Regions from separate parts of the Massilia sp. LXY-5 genome, predicted to be linked through region 2. Evidence: predicted binding sites of a transcription regulator. Region 2 holds the regulator's gene; the other holds the start of a gene.

Region 1 (7,770 bases), on a different contig from region 2:
CTGGAACAGGCGCTGCGCCGCGCGCTCGAGCACAACGAGCTGGAGATGTACTACCAGCCGCAGATCGATTCGACCAGCGGCCGGATCGTCGGCGCCGAGGCCCTGATGCGCTGGAACCATCCGACGCGCGGCCTGCTGTCGGCCGGCGAATTCTTGCCCTTCGCCGAAGAGAACGGCCTGATGCTGCCGATCTCGGACTGGATGATCGGCGCCCTGTGCCGCGACATGCTGCAATGGAACCTGGCCAGCGGCCAGGCGGTGCGGCTGTCTCTGAATCTCTCGCCGCAATACCTCGACCGCGGCGACTTCTTCGAGAAGATGCGCGGCGCGCTGGTGCGCTACGGGATTTCGCCGGCACAGATCGAAGTCGAGATCACCGAGAACATCTGCATTCGCAATCCGCAGTACGCGATCGAGCAGCTGAACAAACTCTGCCAGCTGGGCGTGTCGGTTGCGATCGACGACTTCGGCACCGGTTACTCGTCGCTCTCTTACCTGCACCGGTTCCCGATCCACACGATGAAGATCGACCAGTCCTTCGTCAAGGAGATCCACGATGCGGAAGGGCACTATCCGGTGATCCTGGCGATCATCTCGATCGCGCGCGGGCTGAACCTGCACCTGGTGGCCGAAGGGGTCGAGACCGAGACGCAAGCGAACTACCTGCGTTCGAATGGCTGCGAGACGATGCAGGGCTATCTGTTCCACCGCCCGATTTCGCTCTCCAACTTCATCGGCGTGCTGCGGCTGCAGGGGCCGATCGCCGGACATACGGCCGTCTTCCCCCCACCGCGCGCGCTGAGCGCCTGATCGCCCACCATGGAAAGCGCGACCGTGCCCGAACTGCGTGACGGCGAACGCCACACGGACGCGCGTCACACAGCTGAATTCCTGCGCGTGAAGGCGCAGGCCGAGCGCGGCGTCGCCAGCGCCCAGCACAGCCTCGGTTTCATGTACGTGAACGGGCAGGGCGTGCCGCGCAATTTCGAACTGGCCGTCGACTGGTACCGCAAAGCCGCCGCCGCCGGCCTGGAGCAGGCCCAGTACAACCTCGGCGTCATGTACCAGAAGGGGCAGGGCGTCCCCCAGGACCACGCGCAGGCGTTGTACTGGTACCGGCGCGCCGCCGAACAGGGGTATGCGCCGGCCCAGTACAACCTCGGCTGGTTGTACGCGAAGGGACAGGGCGCCGGCGTCGACGTGGCGCAGGCGCTGCACTGGTTCGGCCAGGCCGCCGCCCAGGGCGATCCCGGCGCCCAGCACAACTTGGGCATGATGTACGAAGGCGGCAAGGGCATTCCACAGGACCAGGCCGAGGCGCTGGCCTGGTACCGGCGCGCGGCCGAGCAGGGCTATGCGCGCTCGCAGTTCGCGCTGGCGCTGCGCTACGACAGCGGGCAGGGTGTCGCGCGCGACCCGGAGCAAGCGCTCGACTGGCTGCGCCGCGCCGCGCAGCAGGGCCACGCGCCGGCCCAGTTCAACCTCGCGCTGCGCTTCGACAAGGGGCAGGACGTCGCCCAGGACAGCGTGCAGGCGGTCGAGTGGTACCAGCGCGCCGCGCAGCAGGGCCACGCCAGTTCCCAGTTCAACCTCGCCCTGATCTTCGACAGCGGCCACGGCGTGCCGCGCGACGAAGCGGCCGCATTGACCTGGTACCGGCGCGCTGCCGAACAGGGCCACGCCGCCGCCCAGGACAACCTCGGACTGCGCTACGAACACGGCCAGGGCGTCGAGCGCGACCCGGCACAGGCGGCGCACTGGTACCGCCAGGCCGCGGACCAGGGCCTGCCGGCCGCGCAATACCACCTCGGCCAGCTGTACGACGCCGGCACCGGCGTCCCCCACGACCCTGCGCAGGCGACCCACTGGATGATGCAGGCGGCCGAGCAGGGCCATTTGCGCGCCCAGTTCGATCTCGGCCTGCGCCACGAGGCCGGCACCGGCGCGGCACGCGATGCGGCGCGCGCCCTGTACTGGTACCGGCGCGCGGCCGACCAGGAATATGCACCGGCCCAGCACATGGTCGGCGTGCTGCTCGAACGCGAGGAGACGAGCGACCCGCGCGAGGCCGCGGCCTGGTACCGCAAGGCCGCCGAGCAGGGTCATGCCCTGTCCCAGTTCGCGCTGGCGCTGCGCTACGACAGCGCCCACGGCGTCGAACGCGACTACGAGGCCGCTCACTTCTGGTACCTGTGCGCGGCGCGCCAGGGGCACGCGCGGGCGCAGTTCAACCTGGGCGTGATGAGTGCGACCGGGCAGGGGGCGCAGCGCGATCTGCTCGAGGCGCATGACTGGCTGGCGCGGGCCGCGGCGTCCGGCATTCCGGGCGCGGCGCCCTACCTGAAACGGATCACGGCGCGCATGAATGCCGAGGAGCTGGCGCTGGTGCACGCAGCCGCCGATTACGGATTGTAGTAACGTAGGGTGGACTCCTGAGTCCACGCGTTCGTGTCCCTGAACACACCACGAACACTGCAGAGCGCCAGCATATGCCTGATGTGATCCGTTTCGGTTGCTCAACCGTGCGTAACGCGTGGACTCGGGAGTCCACCCTACGGTGCGCTGCCGTTCCGGGTTCAGTCGATGCCGGGATTGATTGACCCGCCTTTGTCCCGTCCCTGCACCCTCCCGCGCGTCGTCCATACCCGGACTGGTTTATACTGTACACCCATACAGTTTCTCCACTCCGATGAAACTTTCCGACAAGCTCGAAATCCTGGCGGACGCCGCCAAATACGACGCTTCCTGTGCCAGCAGCGGGGCGCCGAAGCGTGCTTCCGACGGCAATGACGGCGGCATCGGCGCAACTACCGGCATGGGCATCTGCCACAGCTACACGCCGGACGGCCGCTGCGTATCGCTATTAAAAATCCTGCTTACCAATTTCTGCGTCTACGACTGCCAGTACTGCGTCAACCGCCGCACTTCGAATGTCCCGCGCGCACGTTTTTCGGTCGCCGAAGTCGTCAAGCTGACCCACGATTTCTACCTGCGCAATTACATCGACGGCCTGTTCCTGAGTTCCGGCATCATCCAGTCGAGCGATTACACGATGGAGCAGCTGGTCGCCGTCGCGCGCACCCTGCGCGAAGTCCATCACTTCAAGGGCTACATCCACCTGAAAACGATTCCGGACGCCGATCCGCTGCTGATCGCCGAGGCCGGCCGTTATGCCGACCGGCTGTCGGTGAACATCGAGCTGCCGACCCACGACAGCGTGACCCGCCTGGCGCCGGAAAAGAACGTCCACACCATCAAACTGGCGATGGGTTCGATCCGGCGCAAGCTCGATGAAAAGGCGGAAGAGCCGAAGGCGCCGAGTTTCGCGCCGGCCGGGCAAAGTACCCAGATGATCGTCGGCGCCGACGCCAGCGACGACCAGACCATCCTGAATACGGCCGAAACCCTGTACGGCAGCTATAAACTCAAGCGCGTGTACTACTCGGCCTTCAGCCCGATCCCGCAAAGCCCGGACAGCGTGCCCCTCGCCCCGCCGCCGCTCTTGCGCGAGCACCGCCTGTACCAGGCCGATTTCCTGCTGCGCGGCTACGGTTTTACGGCGGGCGAGCTGATGCCGGCCGCCGGCAACCTGGCGCTCGACGTTGACCCGAAGCTGGCCTGGGCGCTGGCGAATCGCGAGCACTTCCCGATGGACCTGAATCGCGCGGACGCCGAGATGATTGCGCGCGTGCCCGGCATCGGCCTGCGCAACGCCAAACGCATCGTCGACCTGCGCCGCCTGCGCCGGGTGCGCTGGGAAGATTTATCGCGACTGCGCTGCAGCATGAAGAAGATCGCGCCTTTCGTCGTCACCGCCGACTACAAGCCGGCGCAAGGTCTTGCCAGTTCCGACCTGCTGCGGCGCCACCTCGGTGCGCCGCAGGAGCAGATGAACCTCTGGCCCGAGCTGAAGGCGGCATGAACGCGGCGGCCGCGGTTGCGATGGTTGCCGCCGGCCAGCCGCTGGTGGTTTCCAGCTTTCTCGAGTGGCGCGCCGTCGCGCGCGAACTGCTGGTACATGACGTGGCGCCGGAACTGGTCACCTGGAACCAGGTCGGCGTGCTCGATGCCGACCTGTTCTCGGGTGCGCCGGACTCCGCCCCTTCTGTCGATAATGTTCCTGCCGGGTTGACCCCTTTGAAACCGGCACCGCCGCATTTACTTCGCATCCCGCGCGCGCTGATGGACATGCTGCAGTCCGCCGCCTGCTGCCGCGTGCCCGACCGCTGGGCCTTCCTGTACCGGGTGATCTGGCGCTGGCAGCACGGCGAGCACGACGTGCAGTCGCCGGCCGACGCCGACGGCGCCCGTCTGCATGCGATGGTCAAGGCGGTGCGCCGCGAGGAGCACGACATGCACGCCTATATCCGATTCCGCGAGCGGCCCATCGACGCCGGTTCGCCGCAATTTGCAGCCTGGTTCGAGCCGCGCCACGACGTGCTGCCCCAGGTCGCCGAACATTTTAAACACCGCATGGGCGGCGTCACCTGGATGATCGGCACGCCCGAGGCCAGCGTCATGTGGGACGGCGCGAGCCTGCACCACACCGGCCCCCTGATGTCGAGCGCGGCCGACCTCGACGATGCCGGCGAGGCCCTGTGGCTGACCTATTACCGCAGCATCTTCAATCCCGCGCGCGTGAATGCCCAGCTGATGCAAAGCCATATTCCGTCGCGCTTCTGGAAGAATCTGCCGGAAGGGGCGATTGTCCCGTCCATGGTCAGCAACGCCGAACTCGGCGCGCGCAGCACCGGCCAGGCCCAGGCGGTGGGCCGGAAAAGCGGCGCCACGATTCCGATCGCCCCCGCCGACGCCCAGCCCGAACGCCAGCAACCGTCGAAACTCGACGAATGCCGGCGCTGCGACCTGTGGCAGTACGCGACCCAGGCGGTAGGCGGAGAAGGACCGAAGAAGGCGCAGATCATGCTGGTCGGCGAGCAGCCGGGCGACCAGGAGGATCTGGCCGGCAAAGCCTTTATTGGGCCCGCCGGCAAGCTGCTCGACCGCGTGTTCGAGGCCGCCGGCCTGGAGCGGCGCGAGATCTATCTGACCAATGCGGTCAAACATTTCAAATGGGAGCCGCGCGGCAAGCGGCGCCTGCACAAGACGCCGGCCCAGCGCGAGGTCGAGGCCTGCCACTACTGGCTGGACAAGGAGCTGGCGTCGGTGAAGCCGAAGGTGATCGTGGCGCTCGGCGCGACGGCGCTGAAATCGGTCATCGGGAATGGCAATGCGAAGCTGGGCGAATCGCTCGGCAAGGCGATCCGCCACGAGGACCGCTGGGTCGTCACCGTCTACCACCCCTCGTACATCCTGCGCGTGCCGGACGAGGAGGCGAAGCACCAGGCGTTCAAGGTGATGGTCGATGGCCTGAAGCTGGCGCAGTCGCTGCTGGAACGGCCGCCGGAAGAACCGCCGGCGTAATGCGCCTTACCGTCCCGGCATCACCGCCACGTCGAAGCGCACCATGTCCCCGGCGCTGACCTGGCGCGCGGCGCCTGGCGGCGTCATGGTCCCGATCGCAAACCCGGGCTGCACCTGCACGATCGACACCGTCCCCACCGGCGCCTCCACGGTGCCGAGCGGCGCCAATGGATCGGCGCCGTACACTTGCTGGCGCGGGTCGAGCCGGTAGACGACGAGCTGGTCGCCCGGCGTCACCGAGGAGGTGCTGCCGGCGTCGATGACGATCCGTTCGCCCTGCACCTGCACCACCTTGGCCATGAAGGGTAATGCCGCGATATCGGCCGTGATGCCGGCGATCCCCTCGTCGAGCGCGCGCAGGATGGCGCCGCCGAAAGGCGTGGCGGCGAAGCTGGCGCTGCCGAAGGGTTTATCGCGGCCGACGCGTCTTTCTCCGACCGTTTCCACCAGCGCCGTGCGGCGTGCCAGCAGGACGCCGGTCAGCCCATCGTGGACGAAAAATTCGATTTCGATGCGGCGCGCGTCCTTGTTGATCAGGCCATAGAATGCCGGCTTGTCGAAATTGCTGGCGTCGACGATCTCGCCCGAGACCACGAACTGGCTCTCGTACATGCCGGCGATGCGGCGCACGGCCGCCGTGTCCGTGCTCGGGCCCTTGCTGCCCGGCGAGATGACATACGGACTTTCCTTGCCGAGGAACTTGCCGCCGGCCGTCATGCGGCGCAGCAGCTCCTGCGGCAGGCGGATCGCGATGTCGTCGACGTCGTCGAGCTGGGGCGAGCGGCGCACGTGGAAGGGCGTGACGACGATCTTCTTTTTATAGGCGAGATTCACGCTGCCGCGCGGACGGGCGTCTTCTTCTTTGACGGCGATGCGCACGTGCAGCACCTGGCCGGTCTGCCATTCGCGCAGCACCGTGTAGCGGTCGAAGTCAAAGGCTGGCTGGACGCGGCTGCTCTCAACCGTCTTGCCGCGGGTAGCGGTGCCGGCGGCGACATCGACGCGGGCGCCGCTGCGCAGGCCGAGCTGTTCGAGCGCATCGCGGATCGCGGCCTGGCGCGCGCCGGCGAGGTTGCCGCCGGCGATCGCGGCGACGCCTTCGGCCTCGGCCGGCGCGGCGCACACGGGAAGAGGCAAGCTGAGCAGCAGCGCCAGCAGGGCGCCGCCGAACTGCCCCAGCTTACTGGGCATGGTAGAACGAAGCGCCATAGGCAGCGCCGGGACCGGCGTTGCCCACCATGCTGCGCGCGTTCTTTGCCACTGCCTGGGCGGCACGCGGGGGCGTCTGGGAGGGGGCCGCATTGGTATCGAAATCCATCTCCACGGTCGTCTCGTAGCTGCCGTCTTCGCGCTGGGCGACGTTCGTCACGCGCGCGCCACGGATGAAGGCGTCAATATACACCTTGAAACTGTCGTCCTTGAGCGCCAGCGAGCCAACCGTGCTGCCGCCTTCGACGCGCAGGCCATACACCTGTTCGGCCATCGCGCGGTAGGCATCGAGGCGCGCGGCGCGCATGGCGAGCAGCTTGCGCTGGGCCGGCGAGACGCGGTCGCACTCGCCATTGCAGGCGGCGGTGTTGACGGCGCCGTAACCGGTGGCGTTCAGGGTGACGATGAGCGGCTGCGGCGCGGGCGCCTGGCGGGTGAAGGGCGTGTGCACGGTGCCGCAGGCGGACAGCAGCGATGCGGCGGCAAAGGCGAGGACAGCGACGAGTTTCATGACGGATCCGGTGTTGGTGGGCGCGCGCTCAAAGCGCGCTATCAGTCTGGATAACGGACGCCGGCGCCGGATCTTGATGGACGTACGGAAATATTTATGTCAAAAACCCGGCAATCCGCAAGCGAATTGGCGGGTTATCAAGCGCGCTGCTTGATTCGGCAAGCCGATCAGGACGAGGACAAGACGAACTGGTTGCCGTCCGGATCCTTCATGATGGCGTAGGTACCCCAGGGCTGCTTCTGCGGTTCCGACACGAACTCGACGCCGCGGCTCAAGAGCTGGCGATAGGTCGCCTCGACGTCGTCGCAGGCGAGCGAACCGTTGAACTGGCTACCGATGCGGTCTTCCTGGCCCGGCGGCGTGAACAGGACAAAGCGCGTATCCGAAGCGCCGACGCGCAGCTCGATCCAGCGCTGGGGGCCGAAGGGCTGGTCGGTGATGACGCGAAAGCCCAGCTTCTCGGTGTAGAAGGCGAGCGCCGCGTCCTGGTCGCGGGTCGGGATGCTGACGAATTTGATGTGGGTGATCATGCACGCTCCTGGTTGTTTGCCCGGCATTCTCGCACGGGGCGCCAGGCAGCTATAATCATCGTGACTATACTCTTCATGATGCCAGTGACCACCTTC
Region 2 (7,770 bases):
CTTTCTCCCCGCTGCGCTGGCGCAGCACCTGAATTTTTGAACAGTCGTTTTGAAATCTTCGTTTTGCATTCTTCCGTAACAGCATTCAGTTCTTAGGAGCGCACCATGTGTGGCATCGTCGGCGTCGTCTCGCAAACCCCCGTCAACCAGTTGTTGTATGACGCATTGCTGCTGTTGCAGCACCGCGGCCAGGACGCGGCGGGCATTGCAACCAATCACAGCAGCATGTTCTCGATGTACAAGGCGAATGGCCTCGTGCGCGACGTGTTCCGCACCCGTAACATGCGTTCGCTGCAGGGCAATACCGGTATCGGCCACTGCCGCTACCCGACCGCCGGCTCGTCGAGCGAGGAAGAAGCCCAGCCCTTCTACGTGAACGCGCCCTTCGGCATCACCCTGGCCCACAACGGCAACCTGACCAACCAGGCCGAGCTGAAGGAGGCGCTGTTCCGCAACGACCGCCGCCACATCAATACCAATTCCGACTCGGAAGTGCTGCTCAACGTGCTGGCCCACGAGATCCAGGAAGCGGCCAACGGCTATTCGCTCGACGCCGAAGCCGTGTTCAAGGCGGTGGGGGTTGTGCACCGCCGCGTGCGCGGCGCTTATGCCGTCGTGGCCCAGATCGCCGGCCACGGCATGCTCGCCTTCCGCGACCCGTACGGCATCCGTCCGCTGTGCCTGGGCATGAACGAGGGCGAGAACGGCACCGAATACATGGTTGCCAGCGAATCGGTGGCGCTGGAGGGCATCGGTTTCCGCTTCGTTCGCGACATCGCCCCGGGTGAAGCCGTGTTCATCGGCGAGGATGGCTTGTTGCATGAGCGCCAGTGCGCCGAAAACCCGTCGCTCAATCCCTGCGCCTTCGAGTACGTCTACCTGGCACGTCCGGATTCGGTGATCGACGGTGCCTCGGTCTACGCCACCCGCCTGAAGATGGGCGAATACCTGGCCGACAAGATCCGCAAGGAGATCCCGGTCGAGGACATCGACGTCGTGATGCCGATTCCCGATTCCTCGCGTCCGGCGGCGATCCAGCTGGCCCTGAAGCTCGGCGTCGAATACCGCGAAGGTTTCATTAAAAACCGCTACATCGGCCGTACCTTCATCATGCCTGGGCAAGGGATGCGCAAGAAATCCGTGCGCCAGAAACTGAACGCCATCGGCTCCGAGTTCAAGGGCAAGAACGTGCTGCTGGTCGACGACTCGATCGTGCGCGGCACCACCAGCCGCGAGATCGTGCAGATGGCGCGCGAAGCGGGCGCCCGCAAAGTGTTCTTCGCTTCGGCCGCGCCGCCGGTGCTGTTCCCGAACGTCTACGGCATCGACATGCCGACCCGCGACGAGCTGATCGCCTACGGCCGCACCGTCGAGGAAGTGTGCGAGGAGATCACCGCCGACCGCCTGGTCTACCAGGATATCGATGCCCTGAAGCGGTCGATCTCGGACGTGAATCCGGCGCTGACCAATTTCGAGGCCTCGTGCTTCGACGGCGTCTACGTGACCGGCGACGTGACCCCGGCCTACCTCGACAACCTGGAGACTGCGCGCCATAACGGCGGCAAGGGTGTCTCGCAGGAAGACGTGGTGCGTACCCAGCTGAACCTGAATCCAGCGGTCCCCGCCGAATAATTCACCTGCACTGCCATGAGCGAAAAAAAACACTACGGTTTCACGACCACGATCCTGCACAACGACCGCCGCAAGGCGATCGAGCAGGGCTCGCTGCACAAACCCATCCACACCTCGGTCGCATTCGGCTATAACGATGCGCGCCAGCTGGCGTCCGTATTCCAGGGCAAGGAGCCGGGCTTCCGCTACGGTCGCCAGGGCAACCCGACGGTGTCCGCGCTGGAAGACAAGATCACGAAGATGGAAGACGGGGTGTCGTCGCTGTGCTTCGGCACCGGCATGGCGGCCATCGGCGCGCTGTTCCAGGCGCTGCTGAAAGAAGGCGACCACATCGTCTCGTCGAGCTTCCTGTTCGGGAACACCAACAGCCTGTGGCAGACGGTCGCGGGGCAGGGCGTCGCGGTCGATTTCGTCGACGCGACCGATGTGGCCAATGTCGAGGCGGTGCTGAAGGAAAATACGCGCCTGGTGTTCGTCGAGACCATCGCCAATCCGCGTACCCAGGTGGCGGACCTGGCCCGTATCGGCGAGCTGTGCCGCGCGCGCGGCATCCTGTACGTGGTCGACAACACCATGACCACGCCGTATTTGTTCCGCCCGAAAGCGGTGGGGGCGGGGCTGGTCGTCAATTCGCTGACCAAGTCGATCGCCGGCCATGGCATCGCGCTCGGCGGCGCGCTGACCGACACCGGCCTGTTCGACTGGAGCGCCTTCCCGAATATCGCGGCGAATTTCCGCAAGCAGCCGCCCGCCGCCCAGGGCATGGCCCAGCTGCGCGCGAAGGCCCTGCGCGATTTCGGCGCCGCCCTCGGGCCGGAAGCGGCGCACCACATCGCGGTCGGCGCGGAAACGCTGGCCTTGCGCATGGAGCGCACCTGCGCGAATGCGCTGGCGCTGGCGCAGATGCTCGAAGCCGATGAACGGGTCTCGGCCGTCCACTATCCGGGCCTGCCCTCGCATCCGCAACACGGCCTCAGCACCGAGCTGTTCCGCGCCGCCGGATCGCTGCTCAGCTTCGAGCTGCGCGCGGATATCGATCCTTTCGATTACCTGAACCGCCTGAACCTGGCGATCCCCGCAAGCAACCTCGGCGACACGCGCACGCTGGTGATTCCGGTCGCGCACACGATTTTCTTCGAGATGGGTGCCGAGCGCCGTGCCAGCATGGGCATTGCCGAGTCGCTGATCCGGGTATCGGTGGGCATCGAGGATGCCGACGATTTGCTGGAGGATTTCCGCGTCGCACTGGACGTATGATGTAAAAATGCAACGCATGTGCACGCAGAATGCGTTGCCTTTAAAACATTACGGTTTTATGATCGGCCTACAATATTTCCGACAGGACGATTCCATGCGCCGTTATGTACTCTCCTTACTTTTCGTGTGCCTTAGTGCAAGCGCAGACGATCTCGCTGACGCGAATCGCCTGCTGGCAGCCAAGGATTATGCGAAGGCCCTGCCGCTGTTTACCAAGGCCGCGCGCGCCGGTAATTCCGAAGCCCAATTCCGCCTTGGCGAGATGTACTGGTATGGCGACGGTACGGCGCAAGATCTGAACGCTGCCCGCGAATGGATCGGCAAAGCCGCGGCGGCAGGCGTCCCCGACGCAAAGGAATCGCTGGCTATCCTCGAACGGCGCAAGACCCGCGAGAAGGAAATCGCTTACTGGATGAGCGAATATCGTGGTGAAGAGCTACGCTCGGGAAAATTCGCCTGCCCAGCGCCGGCGATTCCCGTCCTGTCGAAGACCAATGAGGAGATCGAGGCCACCCGCGCAGCTGTTGCAACATGGCAGACCTGCTACAACGGCTTCGTCAGTAACTTCAATTCCGCGATGCCACCGGGCAAAGTGATCCCGCAAGACGTCCTCGACATGATGAGCCCCGCGGAGTTCGAGCGCGTGCGTGCCCATATCGAGCCGACCTACCGCAAGATCATCCTCGATGCCCAAACACAAGCCGACGCGACGTTAGCCCAGCGCGACGCCTGGGAGAAGTCGACCCAGGCATTCGTGAAAGAGGAGAACCTGCGGCGCAAGCGTCAGCTGGAACTGGACACGATTCGGAACGTGCGCGACAACGAGATGCGTTTGCATGGAAGCACGAACACGCGCATCACGACCGGCAAGTGATCCTTTGAGTGGCGGCCCTTCTCGCAGTATGATGGGCCCTGCTCATTTCGTTACCGCCATGAAAAAACTTCTGTACGCTGCCTTCCTGTTTGTCAGCCTTCCCGCTGCTGCCGCCAACGATCTCGCTTCCGCCAACACGCTGTTCGAGCAGAAGCGCTATACGGAAGCCCTGACCTTGTACACCAGGCTGGCAAATGCCGGCAATGCCGATGCACAGCAACACCTGGGCCAGATGTACTGGTACGGCGAAGCCGGCGTCGTGGATGAGGCCAAGGCCCAGGCATGGTTCCGTAAAGCCGCTGCGAAAGGCAATGCGGTGGCGGCCAGCTCGCTCGTCGTCATGCAACAGCGCACGGAACGGCGGGCCGACATCGATTATTGGTTAAGCGGCTACGACGGTAGCGACTTGAAAACCGGGAAATATGCTTGTCCCGCACCGCGCATTCCCGCGATATCGAAGCAGAGCGACGAGATCGATCGCGTATCGGCAGCCATTGCAAGCTGGCAGAGCTGCTACAACGGTTTCGTGGAAAACCTGAATGCAGCCTCGCCGCTGGTAAAGCGCATTCCGGCAGACATCGTGAAGCTGATGAATGCCGCCGAGACGGAGCGCGCGCAAACCCATCTTACCCAGGTGCAGGAGAACCTGTCGGAAGAGGCGAAAGTCGCGGCCAAGCTGGTGCTGGCCGATGTCGCAGCCTGGCGCAGCGCGACAGGGGCCTATGTGAAGGAGCACAACGCCATCATCGAGGGCGGTCCTTCGGCCGAGCGCGCGCGCGACATCGAGGCGCGAAAGCACAACTATAGCCAGGCCAACAAATAACGCCGACGTTAAAAAAGCCGCGTCAGCGGCTTTTTCATACCCAGCCGCGCTTAATGCCAGCTGCGCATCAATCCCACCGCCAGGCCCTCGAGCGCGAAATCGTCGCCCGGCTCCACGCGGATGACCTTGAAGTCCGGATTTTCCGGCAGCAGTTCGATGGTCTCGCCGGTCTTGCGGTAGCGCTTGACGGTGACGTCTTCGCCGATGCGGGCCACGACGATCTGGCCGTTCTTGGCGCTGTCGATCTTTTTGACGGCGAGGAAATCGCCATCCATGATGCCGGCGTCGCGCATCGACCAGCCGCGCACCTTCAGCAGGAAATCGGGACGCGCGCCGAACATGGCGGGGTCGACGTTGTAAGTGGCTTCGACGTGTTCCTGTGCCAGGATCGGCGAGCCCGCAGCGACGCGGCCGACCAGCGGCAGCGACATCAGCAGGGCGGCCGGTACGGTCGGCACCGGATCGGGCAGGGAAGCGCCGATCAGGCGGATGCCGCGCGAGGTGCCCGAGACGATCTCGATCGCGCCTTTGCGGGCCAGGGCCTGCAGGTGTTCTTCAGCGGCGTTGGCCGATTTGAAGCCCAATTCTTTCGCGATCTCGGCACGGGTCGGCGGGAAGCCGGTGTTGTCGATCGCTTCCTTGATCAGTTCAAGGATCTGTTGTTGCCTTGCAGTGAGCTTGAGCATGGATCTGCCACAGGTTAATGATTCAGACTGTATTTTTGTACAGTATTTCGGCGAATGCAAGGGAAATCCTCATTTTTTAACATTTCCTGTCGAGCAAGGTGTCGCGCCGGGGCGACGCCGGCGGGAGATTGCGCCTTCATGCCATCCGCGTTATAATTGCCGGCTTTCCCTTCCCACACTCGTCTTGACGCCGAGGTGGGCATTTGTTTAAACGTCCTCAAGGAGTGTTGCATGCGTCATTATGAAATCGTTTTTATCGTCCACCCGGACCAAAGCGAGCAAGTCCCGGCGATGATCGAGCGTTACAAGGCCAGCGTCACCGCACGCGGCGGTAACATCCATCGCGTCGAAGACTGGGGCCGTCGTCAGATGGCTTACCAGATCCAGAAGCTGCCGAAGGCACACTACATCTGCATGAACATCGAGTGCGACAACGAGACCCTGGTCGAGCTGGAAACCGCATTCAAGTTCAATGATGCCGTGCTGCGTCACCTGACCGTGAAGATGAAGAAAGCTGAAACCGCTCCATCGCCAATGATGAAGTCGGTCCAGCGCGAAGACGCAGCCAAGAGCCACCGCGCAGAAGCCCCAGCGGCCGCTGCAGCCCCGGCCCCAGCTGCTGCCTAAATTTTTCTTGCCAGGAATCGTGAACTCGCAGTGAACCAGTTACAAGTCGTCGCGACGATTGCTGAACGCGACGTACTGCGCTATACCCCCGCCGGCGTGCCGGTCGTCTCGGCAATCCTGATGCACAGTTCGCAGCAGGTCGAGGCAGGGGTGGACAGGCTGGTCGAGTTCGAAATTGCCGCGTTCGCCGCGGGAGAAATTTCGGGCCGCTTCGCCAGCGCAGAACTGGGCGCCGCACACCAGTTCACGGGATTTTTGGCCAGGAAGAATCGCAACAGTAAAGCCCTGGTGTTTCACATCATTGATTTTAGTGCCGCCGCTTAAGACTAGCGGCCACCATTTAGATACAGGAGCCTCAAATGGCATTCGGTAAAAAGTTCGACAAAAACAAAGCCAAAGAAAAACTCAAGCGCAAACAGCAGAACCCGCTGTTCAAGCGCAAGAAGTTCTGCCGCTTCACCGCTGCAAACGTGGAACAGGTCGATTACAAAGACGTCGACACCCTGAAGGACTTCGTCCAGGAAAACGGCAAGATCATGCCTGCACGTCTGACCGGCACCAAGGCGCACTACCAGCGCCAGGTCGACACCGCGATCAAGCGCGCACGCTACCTCGCGCTGCTGCCGTACACCGACCTGCACCACGGTTAATCCCGTCGTACAGATCAGAATATCCTGGAGAAAAATATGCAAGTTATCCTTTTGGAAAAAGTTGTTAACGTCGGCAACCTGGGCGACGTGGTCAAGGTCAAGGACGGTTACGCACGTAACTTCCTGATCCCGCAAAAGATGGCCCGCCGCGCCACCGAATCGGCCAAGGCCGAGTTCGAAGCCAAGCGCGCCGAGCTGGAAAAAGCTGCTGCTGAAAAGCTGAACGCTTCGCAAGCCCAAGGCGAAAAGCTGAACGGCATGACCATCAGCATCGCCCAGAAAGCCGGCGTCGACGGTCGTCTGTTCGGTTCGGTCACCAACTTCGACATCGCCGAAGCCCTGAGCAAGCAAGGTTTCGCAGTCGAAAAGGCGCAAGTGCGCCTGCCGACCGGCCCGCTGAAGACCACCGGCGAGCACCCGGTTGCCGTCGCGCTGCACACCGACGTCGTCGTGGAAATCACGATCGCTGTCGTGGGCGAAGCTGCCTAAGCACAGCACGCAGCACGCTGTTGTTTAAAAGAAAAAGCCGGGCTTGCCCGGCTTTTTTATTGCCAGATTCTCCCCAATTATTTCAGCGGTATGACGGAGGAGGTATAATGCCCGCCATGAATACCCCCGCAGATCCGCAGATCGAATCGCTGCGCATTCCCCCGCATTCCATCGAAGCAGAGCAGTCCGTCATCGGCGGCCTGCTGCGCGACAATGCGGCCTGGGACCGCATTGCCGACTTCATGCACGCGGACGACTTTTACCGCTATGACCACCGCATCATCTTCGAACAGATGGTGCGCCTGATTAACAGCGGCAAGCCGGCCGACGTGATCACCGTCTACGAGGCCATGGTCTCGCTCGGCAAGGCCGAGGACGTGGGCGGCCTGCAATACCTGAATGCGATGGCGCAGAACACGCCCTCCGCCGCCAACATCCGCCGCTACGCCGAGATCGTGCGCGACCGCGGCATCCTGCGCAAACTGATCACGGTCGCCGACGAAATTTCCGGCAATGCGTTCAATCCGCAAGGCAAGGAAGTCAAGCAGATGCTTGACGAGGCGGAATCGAAGATTTTCGCCATTGCCGAGTCCGGCGCCCGGGGGGCCCAGGGCTGGAATCCGATCCAGCCGCTGCTGACCCAGGTGGTCGAGCGCATCGACGAACTGTATTCGCGCGAAAACCAGGGCGAGATCACCGGCGTGCCGACCGGCTTCATCGACCTCGACCGCA

The links. The regulator LexA, encoded in region 2, represses DNA repair genes until DNA is damaged. The targets are predictions, from matches to a motif close to ACTGTATNNNNATACAGT.
Region 1: ACI48I_RS00400 (putative DNA modification/repair radical SAM protein) is a predicted target of LexA. The motif match lies at 2,660-2,677, and genes of this name have one in related genera.

Annotation. Positions count from the first base shown of each region.
Region 1 is NZ_JBNNEH010000001.1:94,697-102,466, forward strand. Features, by position in the region: gene ACI48I_RS00390 (EAL domain-containing response regulator) at 1-810, shown strand, start outside; gene ACI48I_RS00395 (tetratricopeptide repeat protein) at 820-2,415, shown strand; gene ACI48I_RS00400 (putative DNA modification/repair radical SAM protein) at 2,690-3,922, shown strand; gene ACI48I_RS00405 (UdgX family uracil-DNA binding protein) at 3,919-5,424, shown strand; gene ACI48I_RS00410 (flagella assembly protein FlgT middle domain-containing protein) at 5,431-6,615, opposite strand; gene ACI48I_RS00415 (LPP20 family lipoprotein) at 6,605-7,144, opposite strand; gene ACI48I_RS00420 (VOC family protein) at 7,312-7,674, opposite strand; gene ACI48I_RS00425 (hypothetical protein) at 7,750-7,770, shown strand, end outside.
Region 2 is NZ_JBNNEH010000002.1:360,540-368,309, forward strand. Features, by position in the region: gene ACI48I_RS05075 (CvpA family protein) at 1-40, shown strand, start outside; gene purF (amidophosphoribosyltransferase) at 106-1,632, shown strand; gene ACI48I_RS05085 (cystathionine gamma-synthase family protein) at 1,648-2,889, shown strand; gene ACI48I_RS05090 (tetratricopeptide repeat protein) at 2,897-3,763, shown strand; gene ACI48I_RS05095 (sel1 repeat family protein) at 3,726-4,586, shown strand; gene lexA (transcriptional repressor LexA) at 4,637-5,272, opposite strand; gene rpsF (30S ribosomal protein S6) at 5,504-5,899, shown strand; gene priB (primosomal replication protein N) at 5,930-6,223, shown strand; gene rpsR (30S ribosomal protein S18) at 6,259-6,549, shown strand; gene rplI (50S ribosomal protein L9) at 6,586-7,038, shown strand; gene ACI48I_RS05125 (replicative DNA helicase) at 7,155-7,770, shown strand, end outside.